DNA from 2 places in the Streptomyces sp. NPDC016459 genome. Region 2 is predicted to be linked to the other one. Evidence: predicted binding sites of a transcription regulator. Region 2 holds the regulator's gene; the other holds the start of a gene.
The links. Region 2 encodes HrcA, which represses chaperone genes, less so after heat shock. Its sites were predicted from a motif close to TTNGCACTCNGNNNNNCNGAGTGCNAA; they were not measured.
Positions count from the first base shown of each region.

Region 1: a site for HrcA is predicted at 4,211-4,237, ahead of groL (chaperonin GroEL). Genes of this name have one in related genera too.

Region 1 covers NZ_JBEYCR010000014.1:112,025-119,045, reverse strand. Annotated here, with positions in the region: gene murQ (N-acetylmuramic acid 6-phosphate etherase) at 1-15, shown strand, start outside; gene ABZ567_RS26955 (alpha/beta hydrolase) at 99-1,595, opposite strand; gene ABZ567_RS26950 (SRPBCC domain-containing protein) at 1,705-2,190, opposite strand; gene groL (chaperonin GroEL) at 2,415-4,043, opposite strand; gene ABZ567_RS26940 (cold-shock protein) at 4,408-4,611, opposite strand; gene ABZ567_RS26935 (MoaD/ThiS family protein) at 5,018-5,293, opposite strand; gene thrC (threonine synthase) at 5,308-6,618, opposite strand; SAM riboswitch class I at 6,612-6,756, opposite strand; gene ABZ567_RS26925 (glucosyl-3-phosphoglycerate synthase) at 6,877-7,021, shown strand, end outside.
Region 2 covers NZ_JBEYCR010000001.1:753,425-760,445, forward strand. Annotated here, with positions in the region: gene ABZ567_RS03460 (AAA family ATPase) at 1-256, opposite strand, end outside; gene ABZ567_RS03465 (hypothetical protein) at 331-699, shown strand; gene ABZ567_RS03470 (16S rRNA (uracil(1498)-N(3))-methyltransferase) at 836-1,579, opposite strand; gene ABZ567_RS03475 (nitronate monooxygenase) at 1,576-2,667, opposite strand; gene dnaJ (molecular chaperone DnaJ) at 2,810-3,949, opposite strand; gene hrcA (heat-inducible transcriptional repressor HrcA) at 3,950-4,969, opposite strand; gene ABZ567_RS03490 (MBL fold metallo-hydrolase) at 5,118-5,846, shown strand; gene ABZ567_RS03495 (DUF3097 domain-containing protein) at 5,857-6,660, shown strand; gene hemW (radical SAM family heme chaperone HemW) at 6,721-7,021, opposite strand, start outside.

The DNA.
Region 1 (7,021 bases), on a different contig from region 2:
GCGACGGCCGACTGAGCGCCGGGCCCGACGGACGGCACCTCCGCCGGGCCCTCCCCCGCACAGAGCTCCCGCACTCAGCCACACAGAGCGCCCCGCACTCACCCGCACAGAACGTCCCCCTCCGGCCGGACACCCTCCCGCAGGAACCGGGTCACCGCCCCGTCGCCGCACACGTTCCCGTTGCCCAGGTAGACCCCGTGCCCGCCGTGGTCGACGGTGACGAGCCGCGCCCGCTCGCCGAGGGCCGCCCGCATCCGCAGCCCCATGGAGTAGGGCGTCGCCGGGTCCCGCAGGTTCTGGATCATCAGGATGTTCGACGGTCCGCGGTCGGTGACGCGGACGGGCTTCTCCCCGGACCCGCCCTTCCAGAAGGAGCAGGGGGTGATGTTCGCCGGCATCCCCGCCGTCAGCGGATTGCGCGCCCGGTCCACCGCGACGGCCCGCTCGTACGCCGGTACGGACGCGGGCCAGTCCACGTCGTTGCAGACCACGCCCATCGTGATCGCCGCAGCGTCGTCGGGCATCGCGCCCGAGAGCTCCCGCGGCAGCACCGGTTCCCCCGCCGGGTCGAGCGCCTCCGTCACGAGCCGCGCGAAGGACGGGAAGGCCGCGTCGGAGTAGAGCGCGAGCTGGAACGCCTGGAGGAGCACGGTCCCCGTCAGCGGCGCCCCCGGCGTGGTCGTGGGGAGCGGTTCCCGGTCGAGCCGGGCGGCCAGGTCGAGGACGACCCGCCGGACGTCCCCGGGCCGCTCCGCGAGCCGCAGCCCTTCCGCCGCCCGGTCAGGGTGCGCCGCCCAGGCCGCGAAGTCCGGCAGCCGGTCCTCGGCGCCCCGGGCCATGCCCTCCAGCCAGCCCCGGGCGACCCGCCGCGGATCCGGGTCGCTGCTGCTGTCGAGGACCCAGCGGTCGGTGCGCCCGGGGTACCTCTCGGCGTACGCGGCCGCCACGTACGTCCCGTACGAGACGCTCCACGCCGACAGCTTCCGCTCACCGAGCGCCTGCCGCAGCCGCTCCAGGTCACGCACCTGGTTGGCCGTGGTCAGCCCGCGCAGCATGGCACCGCCGTTGCGGGAACAGGCCTCCGCGATCCGCTTCGCCCGGGTCACGTTGTCGTCGATCCGGCCGTCACCGCCCGGCCAGGACCGCAGGGTCACCATCCACCGGTCCTCCTCGGCGAGCCCGCACCGCGCCTTCGCGGAACCGCCGGTCCCGCGCGGATCGAAGGCCACCAGGTCGTACGCCCCGTCCATCTCCTCCGCCAACGCGGCCCCCTTCTGCGCGAGCCTCTGCACCCCGGAACTCCCGGGCCCGCCCGGGATCACCATCAGCGTCCCGCGCCGCGCCTCCGGCCGTCCGGCGGGGAGCCGGGAGACGGCGAGACCGATCTGCTCACCGCCGGGATCGGCGTAGTCGAGGGGTACGGAGAGGGTGGCGCACCGCTGCCCGGGCAGCGGCTTCACGACGGGTTCGCAGTCCCCCCATTCCAGCCCGGCCGCGACGGCGGGGGCGGCACCTCCCCCGCTGAGGGCGACACCGGCGACGGCGGCGACGGAAAGGGCGAGCAGCAGGGCCTTGCGTCCACGATGCGTTGTCATACCCCCAGCGTCCCGAACCTCCCGCCCCCACCCCATCCGGCAGGCACGCCGACCCGGGGTGGGGCCAACCCCCGCACGACGGGGCCGGGTTGGCCCGAGGTCTCGCCCGTCACCCGTGGACAGGCCGCATCGTCCTCAGATGCCCCGCCAGCCGGTCGAACTGCTCCCGCACCCCCGCCTCCATCCCCGCCGCCAGCGCCTGGTCCCTGATCTCGTTCGACGGCCACACGGAGGTGCTGGTCAGGGCCGTGCCGCCGTCCGGGGTCGCGTCGAAGGTGAGGGTCACCCTGACCGGATCCGCGTCCGGCATCTGCTCGAAGACCTCCGTGTAGTCGAGCCGTTCGGCCGGGACGATCTCCTCGTACGTGCCGGAGAAGACGATCTCCTGGCCCTCCGGCGTGCTCTGGCCCCAGCGCCACGCGCCGCCGACCCGCAGGTCGATGTCGACGACCGACGTGGTCAGCGCGGACACTCCGTACCACGCGCGCACGTGCTCGGGACGGGTCCACGCCTCCCAGAGCAGGCCCGGCGGGGCGTCGAAGGTCCGGGTGATGACCAGCTCGCGGTCGGCCGGTGTCGTCAGCAGGGTGACCATCGTGGTCTCCCTTCACGAGAGGGGCCATTCCAGGATCACCCCGGCCCCGCGGTAAGGCGAGTCCCGCGCGACGCCTCAGTCCCGTACGACGCCTCAGTCCCGTACGACCTGGGTCCTGGACAACGCCCGAGGGCGGCACCCCCCACGGGGTGCCGCCCTCGTTCTGATCTTCGCGTCCTCGCGTCAGCTCGCGCGTTCAGCGATGAACCACCGATCCCGGAGGATCAGAAGTCCATGTCACCGCCCGGCATGCCGCCGCCGGCCGGCGCGGACGCCTTCTCCGGCTTGTCGGCGATGACGGCCTCGGTGGTGAGGAACAGCGCGGCGATCGACGCGGCGTTCTGCAGCGCGGAACGCGTGACCTTCGCCGGGTCGATGATGCCCTCGGCGATGAGGTCGACGTACTCGTTGGTCGCGGCGTTCAGGCCGTGGCCGACGGGCAGGTTGCGGACCTTCTCCGCCACGACGCCGCCCTCGAGGCCGGCGTTGATCGCGATCTGCTTCAGCGGGGCCTCGAGGGCCAGCTTCACGATGTTCGCGCCCGTGGCCTCGTCACCCGTGAGGTCGGCCTCGAGCTTCTCGAAGACCGAGGAGGCCTGGAGCAGGGCCACGCCACCGCCGGCGACGATGCCCTCCTCGACGGCCGCCTTCGCGTTGCGAACGGCGTCCTCGATGCGGTGCTTGCGCTCCTTGAGCTCGACCTCGGTCGCGGCACCGGCCTTGATGACGGCCACGCCGCCGGCCAGCTTCGCCAGGCGCTCCTGGAGCTTCTCGCGGTCGTAGTCCGAGTCGCTGTTCTCGATCTCGGCGCGGATCTGGTTCACGCGACCGGCGACCTGCTCGCTGTCACCGGCACCGTCGACGATGGTGGTCTCGTCCTTGGTGATGACGACCTTGCGGGCGCGGCCCAGCAGGTCGAGGCCCGCGTTCTCCAGCTTCAGGCCGACCTCCTCGGAGATGACCGTGCCGCCGGTGAGGATGGCGATGTCGTTCAGCATGGCCTTGCGACGGTCGCCGAAGCCCGGGGCCTTGACCGCGACGGACTTGAAGGTGCCGCGGATCTTGTTGACGACCAGGGTCGACAGGGCCTCGCCCTCGACGTCCTCGGCGATGATCAGCAGGGGCTTGCCCGACTGCATGACCTTCTCCAGGAGCGGGAGCAGGTCCTTCACGGAGGAGATCTTGGAGTTGACGATGAGGAGGTACGGGTCGTCGAGGGACGACTCCATGCGCTCCATGTCGGTGGCGAAGTACGCCGAGATGTAGCCCTTGTCGAAGCGCATGCCCTCGGTGAGCTCGAGCTCGAGCCCGAAGGTCTGCGACTCCTCGACGGTGATGACGCCTTCCTTGCCGACCTTGTCCATCGCCTCGGCGATGAGCTCGCCGATCTGGGTGTCGGCGGCGGAGATGGAGGCCGTGGAAGCGATCTGCTCCTTGGTCTCGACATCCTTCGCCTGCTCGAGGAGGGCGCCGGAGACGGCCTCGACGGCCTTCTCGATGCCGCGCTTGAGGGCCATGGGGTTGGCACCGGCGGCGACGTTGCGGAGGCCCTCGCGGACGAGCGCCTGGGCGAGAACGGTGGCGGTGGTCGTACCGTCGCCGGCGACGTCGTCCGTCTTCTTGGCGACTTCCTTGACCAGCTCGGCGCCGATCTTCTCGTACGGGTCCTCGAGCTCGATCTCCTTGGCGATGGAGACACCGTCGTTGGTGATCGTGGGGGCGCCCCACTTCTTCTCGAGGACGACGTTGCGGCCCTTGGGGCCGAGGGTGACCTTGACGGCGTCAGCGAGCTGGTTCATGCCGCGCTCGAGACCGCGCCGGGCCTCCTCGTCGAACGCGATGATCTTGGCCATGTGAAGTGGTCCTCCCGGACATGGGGTGGATAACGCTCCAGGACCGCGCCGACGCCCGCGACGGACGGCCTCCGCAACTCCGCGTGGTTCCTTGCCCCACCCGGCCGGCGACCTCGTCATGCCCGATCCTCGTAGCACTCTCACCTGCCGAGTGCTAACGCCAATGATTAGCACTCGACCTATGAGAGTGCAAGCCGTTCCGGAGGAACGCCGATGCGGGGTGGCGGTCGGGTGACGGGCGGGTGCGGGCGACTCTCGACGATCGGGACGGGAACCAGCCGGTGGCGGAACACGTCGAGGGGCCCGCATCCCCAGGGATGCGGGCCCCTCGACGGCGTTGCGTCGGTGGCCGATCGCGCCGCGCTCAGACGGCGAGCTTGACCATGTCCGCCTGCGGACCCTTCTGGCCCTGCGAGATCTCGAACTCAACCCGCTGTCCCTCTTCGAGGCTGCGGTAACCATCCATCTGGATCGCGCTGTAGTGGACGAAAACATCCGCACCACCGTCGACCGCGATGAAGCCGTAGCCCTTCTCCGCGTTGAACCACTTGACGGTGCCCTGAGCCATGCCTAACTCCCCTATTACTGGCCCTTGCGCGGGACCCGCACTTCGCGGACCCGGGTCAGACCCTGCGCCGGAACGCGTCGACCGCGGCTGAATGTATCTGCCCAACTGCCCTCTGCAACAGGTCAATCGAGCGAGAATTCTGGGCGTCACGGAAAGGTGAATCGGGGAGAATTCCCGGAATTACGGGGCAAGTCGGGCCCGGCAAAGTACGCAGAAGGTACACAAGGCGCACACACTTTGGCTGCTTCTCGACGGGCGGGGCGCATTCACATATGCACCCGGCATGAGCAGCGGAGGGGACTTCCCCAACTCTACCCCGCTCAACCATGCAGAATTGCCCCCTCCGCTTTATGGCGCGGAAGGGGCAATTCGAGATCTTCGACAAAGACGGGACAACGGGTACGGCTCAGCCTCCGGCGACGGCCGGGATGATCGAGACGCCCGCACCCGCCGGGGTCGCCGTCTCCAGGCCCTGCTCGAAGCGCACGTCGTCGTCGTTCACGTACACGTTCACGAACCGGCGCAGCTTGCCCTGGTCGTCGAGGACGCGGGCGGCGATACCCGTGTGGTTCTTCTCCAGGTCCTCGATCACCTCGGCGAGGGTCGCGCCCTCGGCCTGGACCTCGGACTGCCCGCCCGTGTAGGTGCGGAGGATGGTGGGGATGCGGACGTTCACGGCCATGTCTTCGTAACCTTTCAGAGCGCCAGGCCGGCGTCGCGGAACGCGTCCAGGCTCGGGCGGATGGTGACGGTCGCCTGAGAGGTGTCGGCCACCGCGTCCAGGGTCTTGAGTCCGTCGCCGGTGTTGAGGACGACGGTGGTGAGGTTCGGGTCGATCAGCCCGTTCTCGACGAGCTTCCTCGCGACGCCGACGGTCACGCCGCCCGCGGTCTCGGCGAAGATGCCCTCGGTCTGCGCGAGCAGCTTGATCGCGTCGACGACCTGCTCGTCGTTCACGTCCTCCACGGCGCCGCCCGTGCGGCGGGCGATGTCGAGGACGTACGGGCCGTCGGCCGGGTTGCCGATGGCGAGCGACTTGGCGATCGTGTTCGGCTTCTGCGGGCGGACGACGTCGTGGCCGGCCTTGAAGGCGACGGAGACCGGGGAGCAGCCCTCGGCCTGGGCGCCGAAGATCTTGTACGGCTTGTCCTCGACGAGGCCCAGCTTGATGAGCTCCTGCAGACCCTTGTCGATCTTCGTGAGCTGCGAGCCGGACGCGATCGGGATGACGAGCTGGTCGGGGATGACCCAGCCGAGCTGCTCGCAGATCTCGTACGCCAGCGTCTTGGAGCCCTCGCCGTAGTACGGGCGGAGGTTGACGTTCACGAAGCCCCAGCCCTCGCCGAGCGGGTCGCCGATGAGCTCCGAGCAGAAGCGGTTGACGTCGTCGTAGTTGCCCTCGATGGCGACGAGGTCGCCGCCGTAGACACCGGCCATGACGACCTTGCCCTGCTCCAGGTCGTGCGGGATGAACACGCAGGAGCGGAAGCCGGCACGGGCGGCGGCGGCGCCGACGGCGCCGGCCAGGTTGCCGGTGGAGGAGCAGGAGAGGGTGGTGAAGCCGAAGGCGCGGGCGGCCTCGATGGCCTGGGCGACGACCCGGTCCTTGAAGGAGTGGGTCGGGTTGCCGGAGTCGTCCTTGACGAAGAGCCTGCCGGGGGCGACGCCGATCTCGCGGGCGAGGTTGTCCGCCTGGACGAGCTTGGTCCAGCCCGGGTTCAGGTTCGGCTTGTCGGCGACGTCGGCGGGGACGGGCAGCAGGGGGGCGTAGCGCCAGATGTTGGCGGGGCCGGCCTCGATCTGCTTGCGCAGCGCCTCGGGGTCACCGGTGGGGAGGTCGTACGCGACTTCGAGAGGTCCGAAACAGAGTTCGCAGGCGAAGATCGGACCGAGCGCGAACACTTCACCGCATTCGCGACAGGAAAGTCCGGACGCGGGACCGAGGTCGACGGTGGTGGCGGGGGTGACGGTCTGTACAGCCATGGAGGCGAGGCCCTTTCTCCTCATCTTTCCCATGACGAATTTTTCGCCATGAGACGGATTTGGCACCTTCCCTAGTCAGGGACCTCGCTGGAGTACGAGCTGCTGACTGGAGGGTTGCCGGGGCTTCAACGGGCCGTTTCCCTCTGCCCCTCTGGATGAGCGGTATTCGGTTGTGTAACGCGGGCGGCACCCCGACATGCGTCGGGCGTCCGCGTTGTTCAAGACTGTAACCGAAGGCATGGACGGTCGAGATGGTCGTCCGAACCGCGAGATGGAGATCACGTGCTGGATGAGGTGGAGCGCTGGCTGGACCGGCGGTCCTGGTCCGTGGCCGATCGACCGCTGGAGCGGGTTCTCGCCGCCAAGCGCGGGACGAAGGTCAGCGTGGTGCTGCCCGCGCTGAACGAGGAGGCGACGGTAGGGGACA
Region 2 (7,021 bases):
GCACGGCCGGGCCGGGCCGCTCGGTCGCCGGAGCGGGGGCGGCCACCGGCGGGACGCCCATCGCCCGCATCATCAGCGCCCGCGCGTCCGCGTCCCCCGGCGCGTGCTGGAGGGCGACGGCCGCCTCCGCGACGGCCTCGTCGTGGCGTCCCTCGGAGAGGAGGAGTTCGGCGAAGTGCAGACGCAGGGGTACGTCGCCGGGGGCGGCGGCCACGGCGGCGCGCAGACTGCGGATCAGAGGGGACTCGTCGGCCATGCGGCCACTTTATGGAGGCGCGGGGGGCCACCGTCCACCGGGTGCGGTACGGGCGGCGGCGTAGGGTGCGCCGCATGAGACGATCGCGCGCGCCCCGCAGGCTGACGGTGGACGAGTCGGTGTGGCTGTGGAACGTCGGCCACACGCACCCGGAGTGCCGGACGTACCTCACCCTCCGCCCGGCCGGGACCCGCCACACCGGTCTCCGGCTCGTCTTCCGGAGCGGCCCCGGCCGTATCACCGGCGGGTACACGATGGGCGACGGCGAGGTGGCCGCCACGGACGGCGGCCGGCTCAACCTCAACGAACCGAGCGTGGTCCGCCGCTTCCTCGACGAGGCCTCGGCCCGTGACCTCTTCCCGGCCACGCACGGCATACGGGAGACGGACGGCTGGCCCCTCTTCGACACCCTGGCGGAGCCGGACGGACGGGAGAACGGCTAGTACGGCCGGAGAACGGCTGGTCGGGCTGGAGACGGGCCGGTGCAGCCAGAGCGGCCGACCGGCCGGTACGGCCCCGGCCCCGGCCCCGGCCCCGGCCCGCTGACGTCCGGTACGGCCCCCCACCGCCCGCGAACGGCTAGCTCCAGCGCCCCGTGCGCCCCAGCACCAGCGCGGTCGCCGCCGTACCGGCCGTGGAGGTGCGCAGCACGCTGCGACCCAGGCGGTACGGCTTCGCCCCGGCCTCCTCGAACGCGGCGAGTTCCTGCGGCGAGACCCCGCCCTCGGGGCCGACGATCAGCACGATCGAGCCCTTCTCGGGGAGTTCGGCGGTGGCGAGCGCGCCGCTCGGGTGGTCGCGGTCCTCGTGCAGGACGGCCGCGAAGTCGGCGTCCGCGAGGAGCGCGGCGACCTGCTTGGTCGTCATCAGGTCGGCGACCTCGGGAAACCGGCTGCGGCGCGACTGCTTGCCGGCCTCGCGCGCGGTGGAGCGCCACTTGGCGAGCGCCTTGAGGCCCCGGTCGCCCTTCCACTGGGTGATGCAGCGGGAGGCGGCCCACGGGACGACGGCGTCCACCCCGGTCTCCGTCATGGTCTCGACGGCGAGTTCGCCCCGGTCGCCCTTCGGCAGAGCCTGGACCACGGTGATCCGGGGCTCCTCCGGGGGGTCCTCGTGATCGCCCGAGACCTGGACGGTCAGCCGGTCCTTGCCCTCGGCCGTGAGCACCACGCAGTCGGCCCAGCGGCCGCGGCCGTCGGTGAGGACGAGGTCCTCACCGCCCTGGAGCCGCTTCACGGAGACGGCGTGCCGCCCCTCGGGCCCGTCGAGGACGAAGGTGCCGGTGCCGGGGACGGTGTCGACGACGAAGACGGGTGCTGTCATGAGGCGCTCCTGTGGGCGGGCCCGGAGAGGTCGGAGAGGGCGGTGTCGAGTTCGGCGGCCAGCACCTCGACCAGCTGCCCGGCGGGGAGTTCGCGGGCGAGCCGGTGGCCCTGGCCGGCCCACAGGGCCATGCCCTGGGCGTCGCCCACGGTGGCGGCGGCCTTGCGGAGGGGGGCGGTGAGGTGGTGGATCTCCGGGTAGGCGGAGGGGGCGTACGGGCCGTGCTCGCGCATGAAGCGGTTGACGAGGCCGCGGGCGGGGCGCCCGGAGAAGGCCCGGGTGAGGGCGGTCCTGGTGAACAGCGGGTCGGTCAGGGCCCGCTTGTGCAGCGGGTGGGCGCCGGACTCGGGGCAGCAGAGGAAGGCGGTGCCGAGCTGGGCGGCCTCGGCCCCGGCGGCGAGGACGGCGGCGATCTGGGCGCCGCGCATGATCCCGCCGGTGGCGACGATCGGCAGGGCGACGCTCTCGCGGATCCGGGTGAGAAGGGTGAGCAGCCCGGTGCCCCGGGCGCCGTCGTCGGCCGGGTCGTCGCGGTACGTGCCCTGGTGTCCGCCGGCCTCGACGCCCTGGACGCAGACGGCGTCGGCGCCCGCGGCCTGTGCGGCGAGGGCCTCGTCGGCTGAGGTGACGGTGACGATCGTGAACGTACCGACGCGGGCGAAGGCGGCGAGCGTCTCGGGCGCGGGGCAGCCGAAGGTGAAGGAGACGACGCGGACCGGGTCCTCCAGGAGGATGGCCAGCTTGGCGTCGTAGGCGTCGTCGCGACCGGAGTCCGTGTCGCCGAGCGGGGTGCCGTACCAGGTGGCCTCGCCGGCGAGCTGGTGGCGGTAGACCTCGACGGCGGCGGGGTCGGCGGGCCGCCCGCTCTGCGGCAGGAAGAGGTTGACACCGAAGGGGCGTGCGGTGAGCCCGCGTGTCTGCTTGATCTCCTGGTACAGGCCGCCGGCCGTCTTGTATCCGCCGGCCAGGAAGCCGAGCGCCCCGGCCTCGCAGACGGCCCCGACCAGCTCGGGACAGGAACCGCCACCCGCCATGGGGGCCTGCACGATCGGATACCGAGACAGATCGTTCAGTGCGGTGGTGGACATATGGGCATCGTGCCATGCGTGTGCGGCGGTGCCGAATTCGAACGTCGGGTACGGAAGGGGCGGCGCGGACAGGCGGAAAGACGGCACCGGCAGCCGGAAGGGGCGGCACCCGCGCCCGCGGGTGCCGCCCCTTCCGTACCGATCAGACCCGCCCGTTGAACGCGTCCTTCAACCGCGAGAACAAGCCCTGCTGCCCCGGCTGGAACTGGCCGGTGGGCCGTTCCTCGCCGCGCAGCTTGGCCAGTTCGCGCAGGAGCCGTTCCTGCTCCGCGTCGAGCTTGCCGGGGGTCTGCACCTCGACGTGCACGATCAGGTCGCCCCGGCCGTTGCCGCGCAGATGCGTGACGCCACGGCCGTGCAGCGGGATCGACTGGCCGGACTGGGTGCCCGGCCGGATGTCGATCTCCTCGACGCCGTCGAGGGTCTGCAGCGGCACCTTGGTGCCGAGCGCGCCCGCGGTCATCGGGATCGTGACCGTGCAGTGCAGGTCGTCGCCGCGCCGCTGGAAGGTGTCGTGCGGGGTCTCGTGGATCTCCACGTACAGGTCGCCGGCGGGGCCGCCGCCGGGGCCGACCTCGCCCTCGCCCGCGAGCTGGATCCGGGTGCCGTTGTCGACACCGGCCGGGATCTTCACCGTGAGCGTACGACGGGACCGCACCCGGCCGTCGCCCGCGCACTCCGGGCACGGCGTCGGCACGACCGTGCCGAAGCCCTGGCACTGGGGGCAGGGGCGGGAGGTCATGACCTGGCCGAGGAAGGACCGGGTGACCTGGGACACCTCGCCGCGACCGCGGCACATGTCACAGGTCTGCGCGGAGGTGCCGGGCGCGGCGCCCTCGCCCGAGCAGGTCGTGCAGACGACAGCCGTGTCGACCTGGATGTCCTTGGTGGTGCCGAAGGCCGCCTCGTTGAGGTCGATCTCCAGCCGGATCATGGCGTCCTGGCCGCGGCGGGTCCGCGAGCGCGGGCCGCGCTGCGACGCCGTACCGAAGAAGGCGTCCATGATGTCGGAGAAGTTGCCGAAGCCACCGGCCCCGAAGCCGCCCGCGCCGCCTCCGCCCGAGGCCGAGAGGGGGTCGCCGCCCAGGTCGTAGACCTGCTTCTTCTGCGGGTCCGAGAGGACCTCGTAGGCGGCGTTGATCTCCTTGAAGCGTTCCTGCGTCTTGGGATCGGGATTGACGTCCGGGTGCAGCTCGCGGGCGAGCCTCCGGAACGCCTTCTTGATCTCGTCCTGGGACGCGTCGCGGCGCACGCCGAGTACGGCGTAGTAGTCCGTGGCCACTTACGACTCCGCCAGGATCTGTCCGACGTAACGTGCCACTGCGCGTACCGCTCCCATCGTTCCGGGGTAGTCCATGCGGGTCGGTCCGACCACGCCGAGTTTGGCGACTGCCTCGCCGCCCGAACCGTAGCCGACCGAGACGACGGACGTGGAGCTCAGCCCCTCGTGGGCGTTCTCGTGCCCGATGCGTACGGTCATGCCCGATTCCTTGGCCTCGCCGAGCAGCTTGAGGAGCACGACCTGCTCCTCCAGAGCTTCAAGGACGGGCCTGATCATCAGGGGGAAGTCATGTCCGAAGCGGGTGAGATTGGCGGTGCCGCCGATCATCAGCCGCTCCTCGTGCTCCTCGACCAGGGATTCGAGGAGGGTCGCGAGCACGGTCGAGACCGTGGCGCGGTCCTCGACCTCCTCGAATGACTCGGGGAGGTCCTGCACCAGCTGCGGCACGTCGGCGAACCGCCGACCGACGACCCTGCTGTTGAGCCGGGCCCGCAGATCGGCGAGGGAGGACTCGCCGAAGGGCGCGGGGCAGTCGATGAGACGCTGCTCGACGCGGCCGGTGTCCGTGATGAGCACCAGCATCAGGCGGGCGGGGGCCAGCGAGAGCAGCTCCACGTGCCGGACGGTCGAACGGGTCAGCGAGGGGTACTGGACGACGGCGACCTGACGGGTCAGCTGCGCGAGCAGCCGGACCGTGCGGCCGACGACGTCGTCCAGGTCCACCGCGCCGTCGAGGAAGTTGTGGATGGCCCGGCGCTCGGGCGTCGACAGCGGCTTGACGCCGGCGAGCCGGTCGACGAAGAGCCGGTAGCCCTTGTCGGTCGGGATCCGGCCGGCGCTGGTGTGGGGCTGGGCGATGAAGCCCTCCTCCTCCAGCACGGCCATGTCGTTGCGCACGGTGGCGGGCGAGACGCCGAGTTTGTGGCGCTCGGTGAGCGCCTTGGAGCCGACGGGCTCCTCCGTCCCCACGTAGTCCTGGACGATGGCGCGCAGGACCTCGAGCCTGCGTTCGCTGAGCATCGTGGCGCACCTCCAGCTGTCGACGTCGTTCCGGTTGCTCCGCTTTTGGCACTCACCCTGTTCGAGTGCCAGCGATTCCCCGGCCAGTGTACGGCGGCGGGCGTCGCTCCTGGCAAGGCGGCGGGCCCCCACCGGCTAGCGTCGCCTTATGGACGTGGATTGGGAAGCGTACGGGTGGGAGCGGCTCGCGGACGGGGTGGGCCGGCGACGGCTGCCCGGATGGGACGCCACGGTCGGACTGGCACTGGGCGAGCGGGCGGTGCTGCTGTACGACACGGGCTCCTCGCTCGCGGAGGGCGCCGAGCTGCGGACGCAGATCGCGGGGCTGACGAACGACCGGAGAGTGACGCACATCGCACTGAGCCACCCCCATTTCGACCATGTGCTGGGCACCGCGGCCTTCTCGGGCGCGGAGGTCTTCGGCGCGGTCGGCTCCGACGCGCTGCTCGGAGGGGCCAGGGCGCAGGAGGCGCTGCGCGGCGACGCGGTACGGCACGGGCTCGACCCGGCGGCGGCCGCGGAGGCCGTGGACGTGCTGGTGGCGCCGCGGCACGTGGTCTCAGGCGAGTGGACGCTCGACCTCGGCGGCCGGCAGGTCCTCCTGGCGAACGTCGGCCCCGGCCACACGGGCCACGACCTGGTGCTCCTGGTGCCGGGCGGCCCGGAGGTGGTCTTCTGCGGCGACCTGGTCGAGGAGTCCGGCGAGCCGCAGGCGGGCCCGGACGCGATCCCCTCCCGCTGGCCGGACGCCCTGGACCGGCTGCTGCGGCTCGGCGGCGAGGAGGCGGTGTACGTACCGGGGCACGGGGCGGTGGTGGACGCCACGTTCGTGCGGGCCCAGCGCGATGAACTGGCACACCGCTTCCACGTCGCCTAACGTCACCGAAATGCGCAGCTACAACCCGGACCTGACGCCGTCCTGGAAGAAGCCGAAGCCCGTCCCGGAGGTTCCGGCCGAGCGTGACCTCGTCGTCGAGGAGGTCACGACGGGCTTCTGCGGGGCGGTGATCCGCTGCGAGGCGGGCACCGTGACCCTGGAGGACCGCTTCGGCAAGCACCGGGTCTTCCCCATGGACCCGCGTGGTTTCCTCCTGGAGGGCCGGGTGGTGACCCTGGTCCGACCGGTCACCGCTCCCGCCCGCCCCACCCGTACGGCCTCGGGCTCGGTCGCCGTACCGGGCGCACGTGCGCGCGTGGCGCGGGCCGGCCGGATCTACGTGGAGGGCCGGCACGACGCCGAGCTCGTGGAGCGGGTCTGGGGCGACGACCTGCGGATCGAGGGCGTGGTCGTGGAGTACCTGGAGGGCGTCGACGACCTGCCGTCGATCGTGGCGGACTTCGCCCCGGCGCCGGACGCGCGCCTGGGGGTCCTGGTGGACCACCTGGTCCCGGGCTCGAAGGAGTCCCGCATCGCCGCCCGGGTGACCTCCCCGGACGTCCTGGTCGTGGGCCACCCCTACATCGACGTCTGGGAGGCGGTGAAGCCGTCGTCCCTGGGCATCCCGGCCTGGCCGACGGTCCCCCGGGGCCAGGACTGGAAGACGGGCGTCTGCCGGGCCCTCGGCTGGCCCCACGACAACACGGGCGCCGCCTGGCAGCACATCCTGTCGAGAGTCACCTCGTACAAGGACCTGGAACCGGAACTCCTGGGCCGAGTGGAAGAACTGATCGACTTCGTGACGGCGCCGTAGACGACCTCCGACGGGGGCGCCCCGCGCCCCCGTCACGGGCATTCGCCCCGCGCCTGAACCTCAGTCCACCAGGTCCCGCACCACGGCGTCGGCGAGCAACCGACCCCGCAGGGTCAGCACGGCCCGCCCCTCGTCGTAGGGCCCCGCGTCGAGAAGCCCGTCCGCCAGCGCCCGCGAAGCCGCGGCAAGCCCGGCAGGCCGCAGGAGTGCCAACTCGACGCCCTCCCGCAGCCGCAACTCGAGCAGCACCCGCTCCACCCTGCGGTCTTCGGACGACAGCAGCTCCCGCCCCGCCCCCGGCGACCTCCCCCCGTCGAGCGCCGCCGCGTACGCGCCCGGGTGCTTCACGTTCCACCACCGC